DNA from 3 places in the Neobacillus phoenicis genome. Region 1 is predicted to be linked to each of the others. Evidence: riboswitches for the same ligand, from Rfam matches in the RefSeq annotation. Region 1 holds a riboswitch; each other region holds the start of a gene.
What was found. Region 1 has a riboswitch for S-adenosylmethionine ahead of AA0X95_RS25275 (sugar ABC transporter substrate-binding protein). Riboswitches for the same ligand answer to the same signal wherever they lie in the genome.

Region 1 (4,965 bases):
CTGTCCCTTGAATAATAAACATCGTTGCTAACGTCATTAGCATGTCTGGAATTCGTAACTTTACAATCATGAATGAGTTCAAAGCGCCTACAATTAATGAGGCACCAATTGCAGAGATAATCGCTATTACGGTATTTTGAGAAAACCAAACAAACATAGAAATGACGATGGCATTCGATAACGAAGCTACCGAGCCTACTGATAAATCGAATCCATCTACAGATAATGAAATGGTAATACCAATAGCAATAATCGTCACAATCGAAATCGACCGGAGGATATTGACAATATTACTGCCCTGAATAAAGGTAGGATTTGCTACTGAAAAAATAATGATAAGTGCAAGAATCGTGATAATGGTCCCGTATTTATAAAAAAATTGAAAAAGTTCAAATGCTTTTTTTGTTGGGGTCTGATTCTTTGCTGTAATATTTGTCTCCATTTTATCTGCCCCCTGTGGAATAAAATAAAAGTTCTTCCTCGTTTGTTCGGTTCGTCTCTAACTCCTTTATTGATTGTCCATCATAGAGAATGTAGACTCGATCCGTAATTCCCATAATCTCTGATAGTTCAGAAGAAGCGTAAATAATCGATTTACCTCTGCTTGCCAATTCCGTGATTAGTTCAAAAATATCTTTTTTTGCACCAACATCCACGCCTTTGGTTGGTTCATCAAAAATATAGACATCGGCCTCAGATACCAGCCACTTTCCTATTGCGACCTTCTGCTGATTTCCTCCAGATAGATTCTGAACCTTCGTTTCTTCAGAAGGTGTTTTAATTCCAAGCCGGCTAATCAGCTGCTTGGCTGTTTCCTTTTCTTTCTTTCTATTTAAAAAGCTAAATACGTTTGTAAAACTGCCCAGATTAGCCGCTGTCAAATTGGATTCCACTGATTCAAGGACAAGAATTCCTTCCTTCCTGCGTTCTTCAGGCACTAATGCCATGCCATTTTTCACCGCATCATATGGGCTATTCAAAGTTAGTTTAACACCATTAAGAAGGACTTCTCCTCCAGTTAATTTTTCAGAACCAAAAAGCGCCTTGCACAGCTCGGTTTTTCCAGCACCGACTAGCCCAGCTACTCCAACGATTTCTCCGGATTTCACATGTAAATGTAAATCTTTTATTTTACTTCTATCTGAAAGTCCCTTCACTTCAAGTACTGTGGTTCCAATTCTCGTATTTTTTTTCGGAAACTGTTCCTCCAGTTTTTGGCCCAGCATGTGCTCCACCACTTGATTCTGTGTTGTCTCTGAAATATTCTCTTTTACAACGAATTCTCCATTTCTCATGACTGTAATTTCATCGCAGATTTCAAAAATCTCTGGCAGGCGGTGAGAAATAAAAATAATCCCGACATTTTGTCTCTTTAATTCGCGGGCAATCCGAAAAAGCTCGGTCGTTTCAGTATGGCTTAAGGGTGCAGTTGGTTCATCTAGAATCAGATACTTACACCGATTCGAGACAGCTCTAGCAATGAGAATCATTTGCTTTTCTGCTAGAGAAAGTTCACTCACAAGCTTTTTCGTAGAAAGTGAAATATTCATATCAGCCAGGATTTGTGCTGCTTTTTGATGAAGAGTCTTCCAGTTCATCCACTGCTTTTTTCCCATTTGATGAACCGTGTCCATCAACATGATATTTTCGGCAACCGTTAAATTAGGAATAAGTGCGGTATCGACTTCTTGATAGACAATCTGTATGCCCGCATCCTGGGCATCTTTTGGTGATCGAATGTTCAAAGATTTCCCGTCTAGCACAATCTCACCGGTATAATGATTATAAGCCCCTGAGAGGACTTTCATTAGAGTTGATTTCCCTGCACCATTTGCTCCAATCAATGCCTGAATCGTTCCCGTCTTTGTTGAAAAATGAACCTGATTTAAAGCTTTCACCCCTGGAAATTCAATCGTTATAGTTTTCATTTCCAATGTTGACTGCATGAAATTGTTCCCCCTATCAAGCAAACACTCTCTTAATCAAGTGAAAAAGAGAGTGCTTATAGTACCCATTAATTATTTATTATATTTTTTTAATGTTTTCATCCAATCTTCTTCGAATGCATCTGATTGGCCCCATCCTGAAATAATTTTTGATAGATTAACCATGTTAACAGGATCCTTAGACTTTTGAAGATTGTCTTGTGAAACTAGAGAAGCCTGTAAATCATAGGTTTGTGGTGTTTCTTCACCTGCTAGTTTTTTAGCAAGCAATCTCAAATCCACCGCACCAATTAGTTTAGGATCTACGGCTGCTGTGTATTTCCAAGCACTACCTTTTCTTTGAATCTCTTGAAGGTCCGCATTTGAAACATCAATACCATAAATTTTTATTTCTTCACGGCCCGCCTCTTTTAGAGCTCGTGCCGCACCAATAGCAAAGGCATCCCAAGTAGCAAAGATGGCATCCAACTTTCCTTTTGGATATTTATTTAACATAGCAGCTACGGCGTTTTGTGTTTGAACACTGGTATCTGCAGCAGCTACACCGAAACGTTCCACTTCTTTAATTCCAGGATTTTTTGAAAGTACATCTTGGTACACTTTGTTTCGTCTAACCATTGGCGGAAAACCGTCAACCCAAAGGTATGCAATATTGGCTTTGCCTTTCGTATCCTTTACAAGCTGATCCAGTGCTAAAGTTGCCAATGCTTCGTCATCCTGTGATGTAAGTGTTACTCCCTCCACTTCAGCCAACTTTGGATTAGAGTCAAATGTAACCACGCTTTTTCCTTTTTCAACGATCTTCTTTACATCGTTCACCGTCGCATCATCATCACCATGTGAAATTATGAATCCATCATAATCCTGATCTAACGCCTGATTTATAGCATCATGGAATTTTGCTGTATCACCGTTCGCAGTAAACACATCCACTTGCAATCCTAAAGCTTCTCCCTCTTCTTTTGCTCCTGCTAAGAATTGAGCAGTGTGGTCATCACCGCCAATTTTTCGAATGACCTTAATTTTCAATTGATCGCCCTTAAATTGTTCTGGTACGCCTTCAAGTGATACATTTTTATTTCCGCTTGCTTTCTTCGTTTCTCCCCCTGAAGCACACCCCGTGAGTAGCAGGCTTGCAGCTAATGCAGAAACAAGCGCACTTTTGAAAATATTTTTTTTCATGATAAAAGCTCCCCCTTTTTGTCTTTCTTACCAAAATAAACTATTCCCATTGGAGAAGTTTTCTTTTTTGAAAAAATAAAAAACCTCTCCAGAAAAGAGAGGTTTCATCACATATGTTGGACTACTCCTCTCTTATCTCTCAAAACATTAGATGTTTTGCAGGATTTAGCACCAATTCCTTTTTTGGAACGGTTGCTGGGCGTCATCGGGCCAGTCCCTCTGCCACTCTTGATAAGAGAACGTATTATTGATTTAAAGTAATAAACTAAATTTAAACTCACATCAACAAGTTGTCAATAGTATTTTAAATATTTTTAATAAAGTAATAACTCCTTTTTAATCACATTGAACAGAATGGGGAAAACTGTTATTAAAACTAAAACCAGTTATTGCTTTATTCTCCTATGAAATTTCGGTATGATTATATTTAGGAAACCGAAATAAATTGCAGAAAGAAGTGTTATCTTCCATGAATAAGCAGGAAAGCGCAAAGCGTAATTTACTAATTATGTGGTTTGCCAACTTCTTCGTTGCCGGTAGTATGACGATGGTCATGCCGTTTATTTCGCTGTATATTGAAACGTTTGGAGACTTTTCTGAGAAATATGTCCAGCATTGGTCGGGCATTACTTTTGGGATCACCTTTGTTTCTGCCTTTCTTTTTTCACCGGTTTGGGGGAAGATTGGAGATCGCTATGGTCGGAAAAAGATACTTATCATTTGTGGATTAGGGATGGCTGTATCTATCTTTTTAATGGGATTTGTTCATTCAGTCTGGCAGCTACTCTTACTACGGTTTTTAATGGGCTTTTTCTCAGGTTTTATCCCTATGTCACAGGCATTCATCTCCACGCAAACACCAAAAGAGATTGCTGGTCGTGTCCTAGGGACATTACAAACAGGAAGTATTACGGGCTCGTTGTTAGGCCCCATGCTTGGAGGAATTTTAGCCGATACCCTCGGCTATGCGACCACCTTTAAATGGACTTCTATTTCCATATTCATCTCTGGGATTCTTGTTATCGCAACGAAGGAATTTCTGATAGAACCAACAAAGGGCACCAAATCACACTATTCCAGTAAAGAGGTTATCAAACACATCCTACGAAATCCTGTTTTATTAACCGTATTACTTATTTCATCCCTTGTACAAATCGCCCATTTCAGCATTCAACCAATCCTGTCGTTATTTGTAAGTGATTTACATGGGCCAAACAATGTTGCTTTTTATTCAGGGATTGCTTTTTCCGCAGCAGGAATAGGCAACTTACTCATGTCACGGAACTGGGGAAAGATTGCAGATAAATATGGTTATATCAAAATATTAGTCATCCTTCTATTTTTAGCAGGGTTAGTTTATTTACCAGGAGCGATCGTGACAAGTCTTTGGCAGCTTGTCATCATCCGTATTGCCTTAGGTGTGACCATCGGCGGAATCATTCCTGTCAGGATTGCTTATATCCGCCAGGAAGCTCCGATTACCATGCAAGGCGAGGTCCTGGGCTATAACAATAGTCTAAGATTTCTCGGTAACATCATTGGGCCCATGTTGGGGGGCTTTCTTTCTGGCTATTTCGGCTTTTCCGCCGTTTTCATTAGCACCAGTGTCTTATTAATTATGAGTGGACTGATTTTGCTCGTATCATTGCTCCGACATCCGAAACTTGTAAAACATACAGCTTAATAACTTATTCAATATACAAAAGTTACCAAAACCTTTGTAGAAATAAATTAGGTTATTTCCAAAATATATGATACAATAACTCTACCATTTGAATTACTGTTTCATTTGTGTGCCCTACTCATTCATGAGTGGGGTTTTTGTTTTGTTTTTTTT
Region 2 (4,965 bases), 2.0 Mb from region 1:
CAACCTCTTCAATAGTACTGCATAATAGTTCATTGAGTTCCCCCAAGAAATTGTAGAATTACCCACATCCCCATTAAGCAATACTCTAACATCTTCTAAACTTGCTTTTTCAAAAGTTCCTTTTAGCCAGAAAGAGTTTTCAATAAATTTATAGGGCATTTCATTGACTTCTAACATTTCATCTATCTCTGTATACGAACTTATTCCCTCAAAATCATAATAATGGTCATTAATTCCGCCTATATAATCGACAGTCTTTTTAATAAATGGCCTTTCATCTGCCATAAATCTTTTGGATGTAAAATCAATAAAATCCCCTGGTGGTATATAACTAAAGGTATGTAATACTTTATTTACTTTTTTTAGCTCTTTAGCAGCAAATCCAACAACTGCGCCTGAATCTAACCCTCCACTTAAATGGGAGCCTACATTCCGATGTGTTCTGAGCCTGTCTTTAACCGCTTTATTGAATATCTCCTGAAAAGCTTCAACATATTCAAAATCCTTTTTAAATTTAATCTTTTTATCTGAAAAATATTTCCCATATTTTGATATGTTTATCTTACCTTTTTCAATTTTTATACTATGAAATGGTGGGACTTGATTAATATTTAAGTAAGGTGTCATCGTAGCATCTACGGTATCAATTAATAAGGATAAGACCAAAAATTCAGCTAACCATTTCTCATTTAGTATCTTATTAACGTGGGGCAAAGATATAATAGGTTCAATAACAGTACAGAATGTGAAACTAGAATTTTCTTTATAATAGTAAAGAGTACGATATCCTAAAGGATCCCTAGCCCCAAAAAGTTTCTGCTTCTTTTCATCCCATATCATAAAAGCAAAATCACCAACTAAGTACTTTGGTGCATCTTCCTCCCACTTATAATAGGAAAGTAAGATTAGTTCACTATCAGTGATATCTTTTCTTTTCCCTTTATCAACTTGTAATCTCTCAAATAACTCTTCACGATTGTCAATAATTGCATCCGCAGTAATCGCTAGTTTTCGATCATGGTCATAATACGGGAGCTTTTCACCAAGAGACTCAGGTGTGATCCACTGTGCATGGCAGCCAAGGAAGACTTTGTCGTTATGCCAAGTTTGAATATCATCGGCCGGATATTTTTCTAGTGCTTTCATTATCCTGTTCCCATGTTCTAGATTGATAGGCTCATCATTCAAATGATAAATTCCGGCTATTGCGCTCATCTTTTCCTCCTGCCAGGCTATAAAAATTTATAACGTCTATTATTCACATGTTCACTAAAAAGAACAGTTAAGCCATACTTAAATATCAGGAATCAAATCTAATCCTTTTTTCCTGACATTTATCGTAATTTAATTAATAAAACTACTTTCTATGTAACATATCACCTATACTGGTTCTTTATCAAGAACGTTCGTTATAACTAATAATAAATCCATAAACTATTACTGTCAACAAATTTTAAGATAATAAAATAAATATTTTGTCTCTCCGTTGTATAACTCAAATTTCCTCAATAGTTAAAAACAAATTGACATCCCCATCAATCTGTAGTAAATTTTATAAATAATCTAAATAATTGATTTCTTATCAAGAGAGGTTGAGGGAATGGCCCTGCGACGCCTCAGCAACCTTCAATGAATGGTTTGTTCATTGAAAAGGTGCTAAGTCCTGCAAATTTTACTAATTTGCAAGATAAGAAGAATGACAAGTGTGTCGTACATACAAAAGTCTTCTTCTTATAAGAAGACTTTTTTTATTTATCTGAAAGCTTTAACGCCCTGTAGCATTAAAGTAGGCAATCTAAACCCTAATTACATCAAACTTTAAGGAGTGTGCATTATGTACAAAATTGACACGAAACTAGCCCAAATTGGAAACCGCAGCGAGTCTGCAACAGGTACAGTGAACCCGCCTGTTTATTTTTCTACTGCTTATCGACACGAAGGCATCGGACAATCAACAGGGTTTGACTATAGTCGAACAGGGAACCCAACGCGTCAGCTCCTGGAAAAAACAATTGCTGATTTAGAAGCTGGTGATCAAGGTTTTGCCTGCAGTTCAGGTATGGCTGCTATTTTCACGATTCTTTCCTTATTTCAATCGGGAGATGAATGGCTGGTAAGCGAGGATTTATATGGCGGTACCTATCGCTTATTAGAACAAGGCTTTAAAAAATGGGGATTAAACACTCAATATGTAAATACCTGTTGTCCAGAAGAAATCGAAGGGAAGATTACTCCACAAACAAAGGCCATTTTTTTGGAGACTCCTACTAATCCCCTCATGCAGCAATCGGACATTGCCGCTGTTTCTCAAATTGCCAAGAAGCACGGGATTCTTTTGATTGTTGATAATACCTTCTATACCCCACTATTACAGCAACCGATTAAACTCGGGGCTGATATCGTTATTCATAGTGCAACGAAATACCTGGGTGGTCATAACGATGTACTTGCAGGATTGATTGTCGCTAAAGGAAAGGAACTATGTGAAGCATTAGCTTTTCATCATAATGGTGCGGGTGGTGTACTTAGCCCGTTCGATTCCTGGCTGTTAATGCGCGGAATGAAAACCCTGTCGCTTCGAATGGACAGACACGAAAAAAATGCAAAAGCGGTGGTGGAGTTTCTTTCCAATCATGAAGGAGTGACAGATGTTCTATATCCTGGACGCGGCGGAATGGTCTCTTTCCGAGTAAAAGCTGAAGCATGGGTAAATCCATTCCTACAAGGATTATCTCTTATTACATTTGCAGAAAGTCTCGGTGGAACGGAGAGCTTTATTACGTATCCTGCTACACAAACACATGCGGATATTCCGGAAGAAATTCGAATTCAATCCGGAGTATGTAATCGATTATTGCGTTTTTCCGTCGGGATTGAAGATGCACAAGACTTAATTGAAGACTTGAAAAAGGCTTTCGCAAATGTGAAAGAAGGAGTGATTGCGTAATGTCACACGAAGAATATAGCTTTGCAACCAGACTTCTTCATAATCAGCATAAAGTGGACCCGACAACGGGTGCGGTTAGTGTTCCCATTCAGCATGCATCCACCTTCCACCAATTTGATTTCGACCAGTTCGGTAAATACGATTATGGTCGCAGCTTAAATCCAACAAGAGAAGCGCTTGAGGATGTGATTGCAGAACTTGAGGGTGGTGTAAAAGGCTTTGCTTTTTCTTCTGGTATGGCCGCCATTTCTACTGCGTTCCTTCTGCTTTCAGCTGGGGATCATATTATCGTTACCGAAGATGTGTATGGTGGTACGTTCCGGATGGTCACACAGGTCCTTTCCCGGCTCGGTATTGAACATACCTTTGTGGATATGACCAATTTAGACGAAGTAAAACAAGCGATTCAGCCAAATACAAAAGCGTTATATGTGGAAACACCCTCCAATCCATTAATGAAAGTGACTGATATTGAGGCAATTAGCAGTTTAGCAAAGGAAATTGACGCGTTAACCTTTGTTGATAATACGTTTCTTACCCCTTCTCATCAAAAGCCTTTGGAATTAGGGGCTGATGTGGTCCTGCATAGCGCAACGAAATTTTTATCTGGGCATAGCGATGTCGTGGCGGGTCTCGCTGTGGTTAAGGATGAAGACTTGGCGAAAAGATTAGGCTTTTTACAGAATGGATTTGGTGCTATATTGGGCGTCCAAGATGCTTGGCTCGTGCTAAGAGGGATAAAGACACTTCATGTTCGTCTAGAACAATCGCAGAAATCAGCTATTAAACTCGCAGAATTTTTAGCTGAACATCCGCTTGTGAAAAAGGTGCATTATCCTGGGCTCGAAAGTCACCCACAATATCACATCCAGAACAAGCAAGCAGCGGGGCCGGGAGCTGTCTTATCGTTTGAATTAGAAAGTGAAGATGCGCTCCGAACCTTTTTGGCCAATGTAGAAATCCCTGTTTTCGCTGTCAGCCTGGGAGCAGTCGAATCGATTCTCTCCTATCCGGCGAAAATGTCACATGCCGCCATGCCGCAAGAGGAAAGAGAAAAACGCGGGATTACTAATAGCCTCGTCCGACTATCGGTTGGACTTGAAAATCCAGATGATCTAATTAAGGATTTTTCCCAAGCGTTTGAGAAAGTTAATCGAAGTCAATTAGTATTCGAGCGGGGAGAATAGCGATGAGCTTTTTAGAAAAATTAAAAAATCAAATCTTAATAGCCGATGGAGCCATGGGTACTTTATTGTATTCGTACGGAAAGGATAGTTGTTTAGAGGAACTAAACCTTTCCCAGGCAGAACATATCCAGTCGATCCATCAAGCATATATTGATGCCGGTGCTGATGTCATTCAGACCAACACATATGCCGCCAATTATTTAAAGCTACAGCGATATGGTTTGGAGGATTCTGTAAAGGAAATTAACAGTGCTGCCGTAGCTATTGCTAAAAGAGCCGCTGCAAATAAACAAGCATACGTCCTTGGAACGATTGGCGGGAATCGAGGAATTAAACCGGATTCAATCACCATTGAAGAATTAAAACGAAGCTTCCGCGAACAATTGTATTGCCTTCTCCTTGAAGGCGTAGACGGTTTGTTACTTGAAACCTTTTACGATTTAGAAGAACTTGAAACGATTTTAACCATTGCTAGAAAGGAAACCAACCTGCCCATCATTGCACAAGTCTCCCATCAGGAGCCAGGATTTTTGCAGGACCGAGTTCCTGTCAATGATGCCTTAAAACGGCTTGAAGGTCTTGGAGCCGATGTCGTCGGTCTGAACTGCCGGCTTGGCCCCCATCATATGCTTCTAGCATTGGAACAGATAGAAATACCTGAACATGCATTTCTATCAGCCTATCCAAATGCCAGTCTCCCTGCCTATACGGACGGAAAGTTCCACTATGAGGGAGATGCAGATTATTTCCGAAACTCGGCAAAAGCGTTCCGTGAGCAAGGGGTACGTTTAATTGGAGGCTGTTGCGGTACCACTCCAGAACATATTCGAG
Region 3 (4,965 bases), 200 kb from region 1:
GCAGGCCTTTTAAAAAGATTTTATCACCTGACGCTTCCTTACTTAAAGCCAACCATCCTGGTCGTACTCGTTATGAGGACTATGGACCTTTTCAAGGTTTTCGACATCATCTATGCGACCACACGGGGAGGTCCTGCAAACGGAACCTTGACACTTACCTACGAGGCTTATCTAACAAGTTTTGTAGAAGTGAATTACTCGAAGGGTGCGACGATATCGTACCTGATTGCCATTATGGTGGCTATTCTTACCTTTGTTTACGTGAAGACCTTGAAGAAAGGAGAGGAGTAGGGTGAGATATTCAAAACGATTCAAAACACTGCAATATACGTTTGCTTTACTCGTCACCTTTTTCACCATTGCTCCTTACCTGTGGCTCTTCATTTCGAGCATTTCCTTTCAAAGGGATCTAACAAAGGTCCCTCTGAAATGGATTCCGGATCATCTTACATTCAGCCGGTATGTGGACATCTTCACGAATGAAGGGAACGAGATGGCCTATACTTTCAAAATAGCCATGGGGAATACCCTTTTCGTTGGCATCACTGTAATGATTATCAGTTTAGTTGTAGGAAGCCTTGCAGCCTATAGTATCGCTCGTTACCAGTTTCCTTTCCGGAACAGCATCACATATGTGTTTTTGTTTTCCTATATGATTCCGCCAGTTGTAATCGTAATTCCTTTGTACCTGATTTTATCGGAACTTGGAATGCTGGATCAAAAATGGACCTTGGTACTTCTTGACCTAACGTTTGTTATCCCGTATGTCATATGGGTGATGCAGAGCTATTTCCGCAGTTTCCCAAAGGAGCTTGAGGAAGCTGCGATGATCGACGGAGCCTCAAGGCTTCAGACTTTATGGAAGGTCGTCATCCCGATTGTACGTCCGGGGATTCTAGCGACTGGCGTATTGAGTTTTCTTTTGACTTGGGAGGAGTTCTTTTTCAGTCTATTGTTTACCTCAAGCCTTGAATCAAAGACTATATCGGTAGCCATTGCTGAATTTAGCGGGAAGAACGCGGTCGATTACGGTATGATCGCGACAGGCGGAATCTTGGCGACACTTCCTCCGCTCATCATCGTGGCTCTATTCCAAAAACAATTGGTCTCAAGCATGACCGCAGGAGGAGTGAAAGAATGAACGTACATGTATATGACACATATGAAGAAATGTCAAAAAACGCAGCAGAGGAAATCATCAGTCTGCTTAATAGTAAACCTAACAGTGTTCTTTGTATTCCAGGAGGAGACACGCCGAAAGAAATGCTCAGTTATCTCGTTCAGGCATACAAGCTTGGGCGTGTGGACTTCTCACAGGCTACTTTCATCGGACTCGATGATTGGGTAGGAGTAGGTCCGGAGGATATAGGAAGCTGTCAGCTATTTTTGAACAGTAATTTTTTTCATCAAGTGAATGCCAAGAAAGAAAACATTCACTTATTTGATACAATGAGCGAAGATCTGGAAAATGAATGTAAAAAGAAAGATGAACTGGTCGAAAAATACGGCGGATTTGACCTGATGATTCTTGGAATCGGAATGAACGGACACCTAGGTTTCAATGAACCGGGAGTGGACTTCGGCCTGAAATCCCATGTTATCGACCTTGATGAGACCACTCAGAGTGTAGGACAGAAATACTTTGAGGAGAAAAAGGAACTGAAGCAAGGCATTACACTTGGGGTGAAGCATCTTTTAAACAGCCGGACGATCTTCCTTCTTGCGAACGGCGAAAAAAAGGCAGAGATTGTGAAAGCTACCATTGAAGGACCTGTTACCAATACTAATCCTGCAAGCGTGCTTCAGCAGCATGAAAACATCCACTATTACCTTGATCAAAAAGCGGCGTCCCTATTGGGGTAGGTAATTTCGGTAGCGTCTATATTATATATAAAGCTTGCTATCAGCGTTCTTTAACTAAAGAAGACTAAAAAGGCCCCCCTAATTGGCGGGCTTTTTTGGATGGAGTATCGTAGACACTTATCTTTATAGAGGGCATTTCATAAACAGCTGTATCAGTCTATTCGTACGTCAAATAAATCAGTTCCTGTAATAAAAAACTATTTTGACAGGAATGCATTTTTCTAATATAAAAAATATATGGATCTTTATGAATTAGGGAATGAAACCTTGCAGCAAAGAAAACAAATCATTATGCAGCATAAGTTAGAGGTAGAAAATAATATTAATGAAAATCCAAAACATTTAGAAGTTATAACTATAAAGTTGCGACCTACGAGATTCAAGTAAAAGAGGGAGTAATTAGTATTTTTATTATAACTGAAAATATAAGATAACATGGATAATATTGAATGAAGCGAACAGAAGAAAAATAAGATAAAAGAGTTAAATCACTCAGTACGCGAAACGATATAAAATATGTAAGGAGTGAATTTCCATTAGTGGTTTTATTATTGATTTGCTATTTGATCTAGCAGGGGAAGTCATTGAATTTTTCATTCCTGATTGGTCCCCGAAATCGAAATTTGAAAAAAATATAATCAGATTAAGGGAAGAAGAGTGGTTTACTTTACTGGAAAAGGATGTTAGATACGCATACATCATTCACCAAAACAGGAAGGTGAAACGGTTCTTAAGTAATGAGAATAATATTAAAATGATTACCAGTATGGATTTTGAGAAAGAGAATTTTATCAACTTAGTAAAAGAAGAGCATGCCAGATTTACAGGGATACGATAGTTAGAATAGAAAGAATATATTGACATTTAACATTGCATCAACTAAAATTCTCTTTATAACTTGGAAATTTAATTAAAAATCAAATAAAAACTCTTATCCAGAGTGGTGGAGGGACTAGGCCCGATGAAACCCGGCAACCTTCAAGGTATTCCTTGAAAAGGTGCTAATTCCTGCAGGTTATTATTTAACCTGATAGATAAGAGGAGGAAACCAACCCTCTTCTTATTGAAGAGGGTTTTTCTTTTGTAAAAATAAAGAAGCTTCGTGTCAAAATTCGTGAAGTGAAGGGATGGATGTATGTGTCTGTAATCAAAGTGGCAATCCTTGGATTTGGAACAGTTGGAGAAGGAGTATATCGAACAATACAATCACACAGTGAGGAGCTCACTGCTGCATTAGGCAAGAAGGTTGAAGTTGCCGCTGTTCTCATCAGAAACACGCAAAAAAAGAGAAATATTAGTCAAAATGTATTAGTAACAACAGACTTTGCGGATATCTTAAACCTCGAGCAGCTTGATGTTGTTGTGGAGGCTATTGTTGACAAAGAGCCAACTTTTACATTTTTGAAATCAGCGATTGAGCGTGGATGCCACATCATTACAGCGAATAAAGAAATGTTCGCCCACCACGGGAAAGAACTGCTTGAACTGGCAGAGGAGAAGAAAGTTTCGGTTGGTTTTGAAGCTACTGTTGCTGGAGGAATTCCCGTTATACAAACACTTAGACAGTTATTAAACATTAATCGTGTGAAGCAAATTCGAGGAATTCTCAATGGCACCTCCAATTTTATCCTCACAGAAATGAGGGAGAAAAAGCAGTCATTTGCACAGGCGTTAGTATTAGCACAAGAGAATGGCTATGCTGAAGCTGACCCGACAAATGACGTGGAGGGCTTTGATGCTTTTTATAAAACCATGATTTTAAGCAGACTGGCTTTTGGAAAAGAACCCAATTGGCAGGATGTTAAACGTGAAGGGATTACTTCAATAACAAGTGAATTGATTGATGCTGCAGAAAATGCAGGGCTAAGGTTTAAGCATATTGCGAGTATTACAAGGTTAGGTGATCAAATTATTGCAACTGTCAATCCAGCCCTATTGAGTAAAGAACATCCTTTTTACCATGTAGAAGGCGTCCAGAATGCAGTAAATGTCCAATCTGATATAGTTGGAGAGATTACACTTCAGGGACCAGGAGCGGGAATGTTTCCTACAGCGAGTGCGGTAATTGAGGATTTAGTCTATGTGTGTAAAAATTCCCCAGTTAAACAGAATAATACGTGTTCTCAAGTAGCGGTAACGGGGTTTAGTAAGAGTGACAAGAAGGAAACGTGGCTGGTGCATGGAGTGAAGCATAAACAGGTGACTCCTTCCATTACTTGGATTGAAGAAGTGGCGGAGGAAACGTTTGTAATCAAAGCGACAGATAGAGAAATTGCCCTTCTGGCCAAACAAAATAATCTTATCTATTATCCGATTATAGGAGAATACGAGAGAGTGAAACAAATAAAAACGCTTAAGGCTTTATAAGAGTCTACAAATAATGAAAGAGCTATATGGCTCTTTTTTTTCATTTTAAGAAAGCCAGGGTCTAGATCCACTTTTTTTAGAGAAAAGAAGGAAAAAGTAGAAGTATCGAGGCTCTAGATCTACTTTTTATAGAGAAAAGAAGGAAAAAGTAGAAGTAGCAAGGTCCTAGATCTACTTTTTTCATAGAGAAGAAGGAAAAAGTAGAAGTAGCAAACCTCTAAATCTACTATTTTCAGAGAGAAGAAGGAAAAGTAGAAGTAGCAAACCACTAGAACTACTTTTTTATTTGAACAAAATGTAAAAATTTAATTCAATAGTCACGAATTTTCCGTGTTTATCCACTGCGTTATCAACATCAAAAGTCCCGGTTTAAAGGTATTCCACAGACTTATTCACAATATCCACAAAAGTCAGAATATTTATCCACAACTATGTAGAAGCACGATTCTAATATAAACAACTTAGTAAGTTCACATTCTATTCAATTTTCTAACATTAATATGTTAAGAAACTGTGAAAGCCGTTGTCATTTAAAGTACAGGAGAGTATATTATAAGTGTAGAGAAGATAGTGAAACAATTCACAAACCAAGAAGCACAAACTAACTTCCCTACATAAACAGCTAGCTGAACACCCCTCATCGATAGGGGAAAGTAATTATTATTATATTAATTTGTGAAATATTTCACAAAAAAATAAATGGAGATGATTGTGATGAGATGGTATAAAACCCCT

Region 2: it holds a riboswitch for S-adenosylmethionine, as region 1 does, so the genes downstream of both, AA0X95_RS08315 (methionine biosynthesis PLP-dependent protein) here and AA0X95_RS25275 (sugar ABC transporter substrate-binding protein) in region 1, are expected to answer to the same signal.
Region 3: it holds a riboswitch for S-adenosylmethionine, as region 1 does, so the genes downstream of both, AA0X95_RS24330 (homoserine dehydrogenase) here and AA0X95_RS25275 (sugar ABC transporter substrate-binding protein) in region 1, are expected to answer to the same signal.

Annotation. Positions count from the first base shown of each region.
Region 1 covers NZ_CP154847.1:4,945,726-4,950,690, forward strand. The annotation lists gene AA0X95_RS25260 (ABC transporter permease) at 1-442, opposite strand, end outside; gene AA0X95_RS25265 (ATP-binding cassette domain-containing protein) at 444-1,295, opposite strand; partial or broken gene AA0X95_RS25270 (ATP-binding cassette domain-containing protein) at 1,437-1,946, opposite strand; gene AA0X95_RS25275 (sugar ABC transporter substrate-binding protein) at 2,019-3,128, opposite strand; SAM riboswitch class I at 3,258-3,366, opposite strand; gene AA0X95_RS25280 (MFS transporter) at 3,598-4,812, shown strand.
Region 2 covers NZ_CP154847.1:1,617,663-1,622,627, reverse strand. The annotation lists gene AA0X95_RS08320 (asparagine synthase-related protein) at 1-1,215, opposite strand, end outside; SAM riboswitch class I at 1,577-1,694, shown strand; gene AA0X95_RS08315 (methionine biosynthesis PLP-dependent protein) at 1,835-2,947, shown strand; gene metC (cystathionine beta-lyase) at 2,947-4,134, shown strand; gene AA0X95_RS08305 (bifunctional homocysteine S-methyltransferase/methylenetetrahydrofolate reductase) at 4,137-4,965, shown strand, end outside.
Region 3 covers NZ_CP154847.1:4,744,464-4,749,428, reverse strand. The annotation lists gene AA0X95_RS24345 (carbohydrate ABC transporter permease) at 1-291, shown strand, start outside; gene AA0X95_RS24340 (carbohydrate ABC transporter permease) at 293-1,141, shown strand; gene AA0X95_RS24335 (glucosamine-6-phosphate deaminase) at 1,138-1,863, shown strand; SAM riboswitch class I at 2,792-2,904, shown strand; gene AA0X95_RS24330 (homoserine dehydrogenase) at 3,001-4,230, shown strand; gene AA0X95_RS24325 (DoxX family membrane protein) at 4,945-4,965, shown strand, end outside.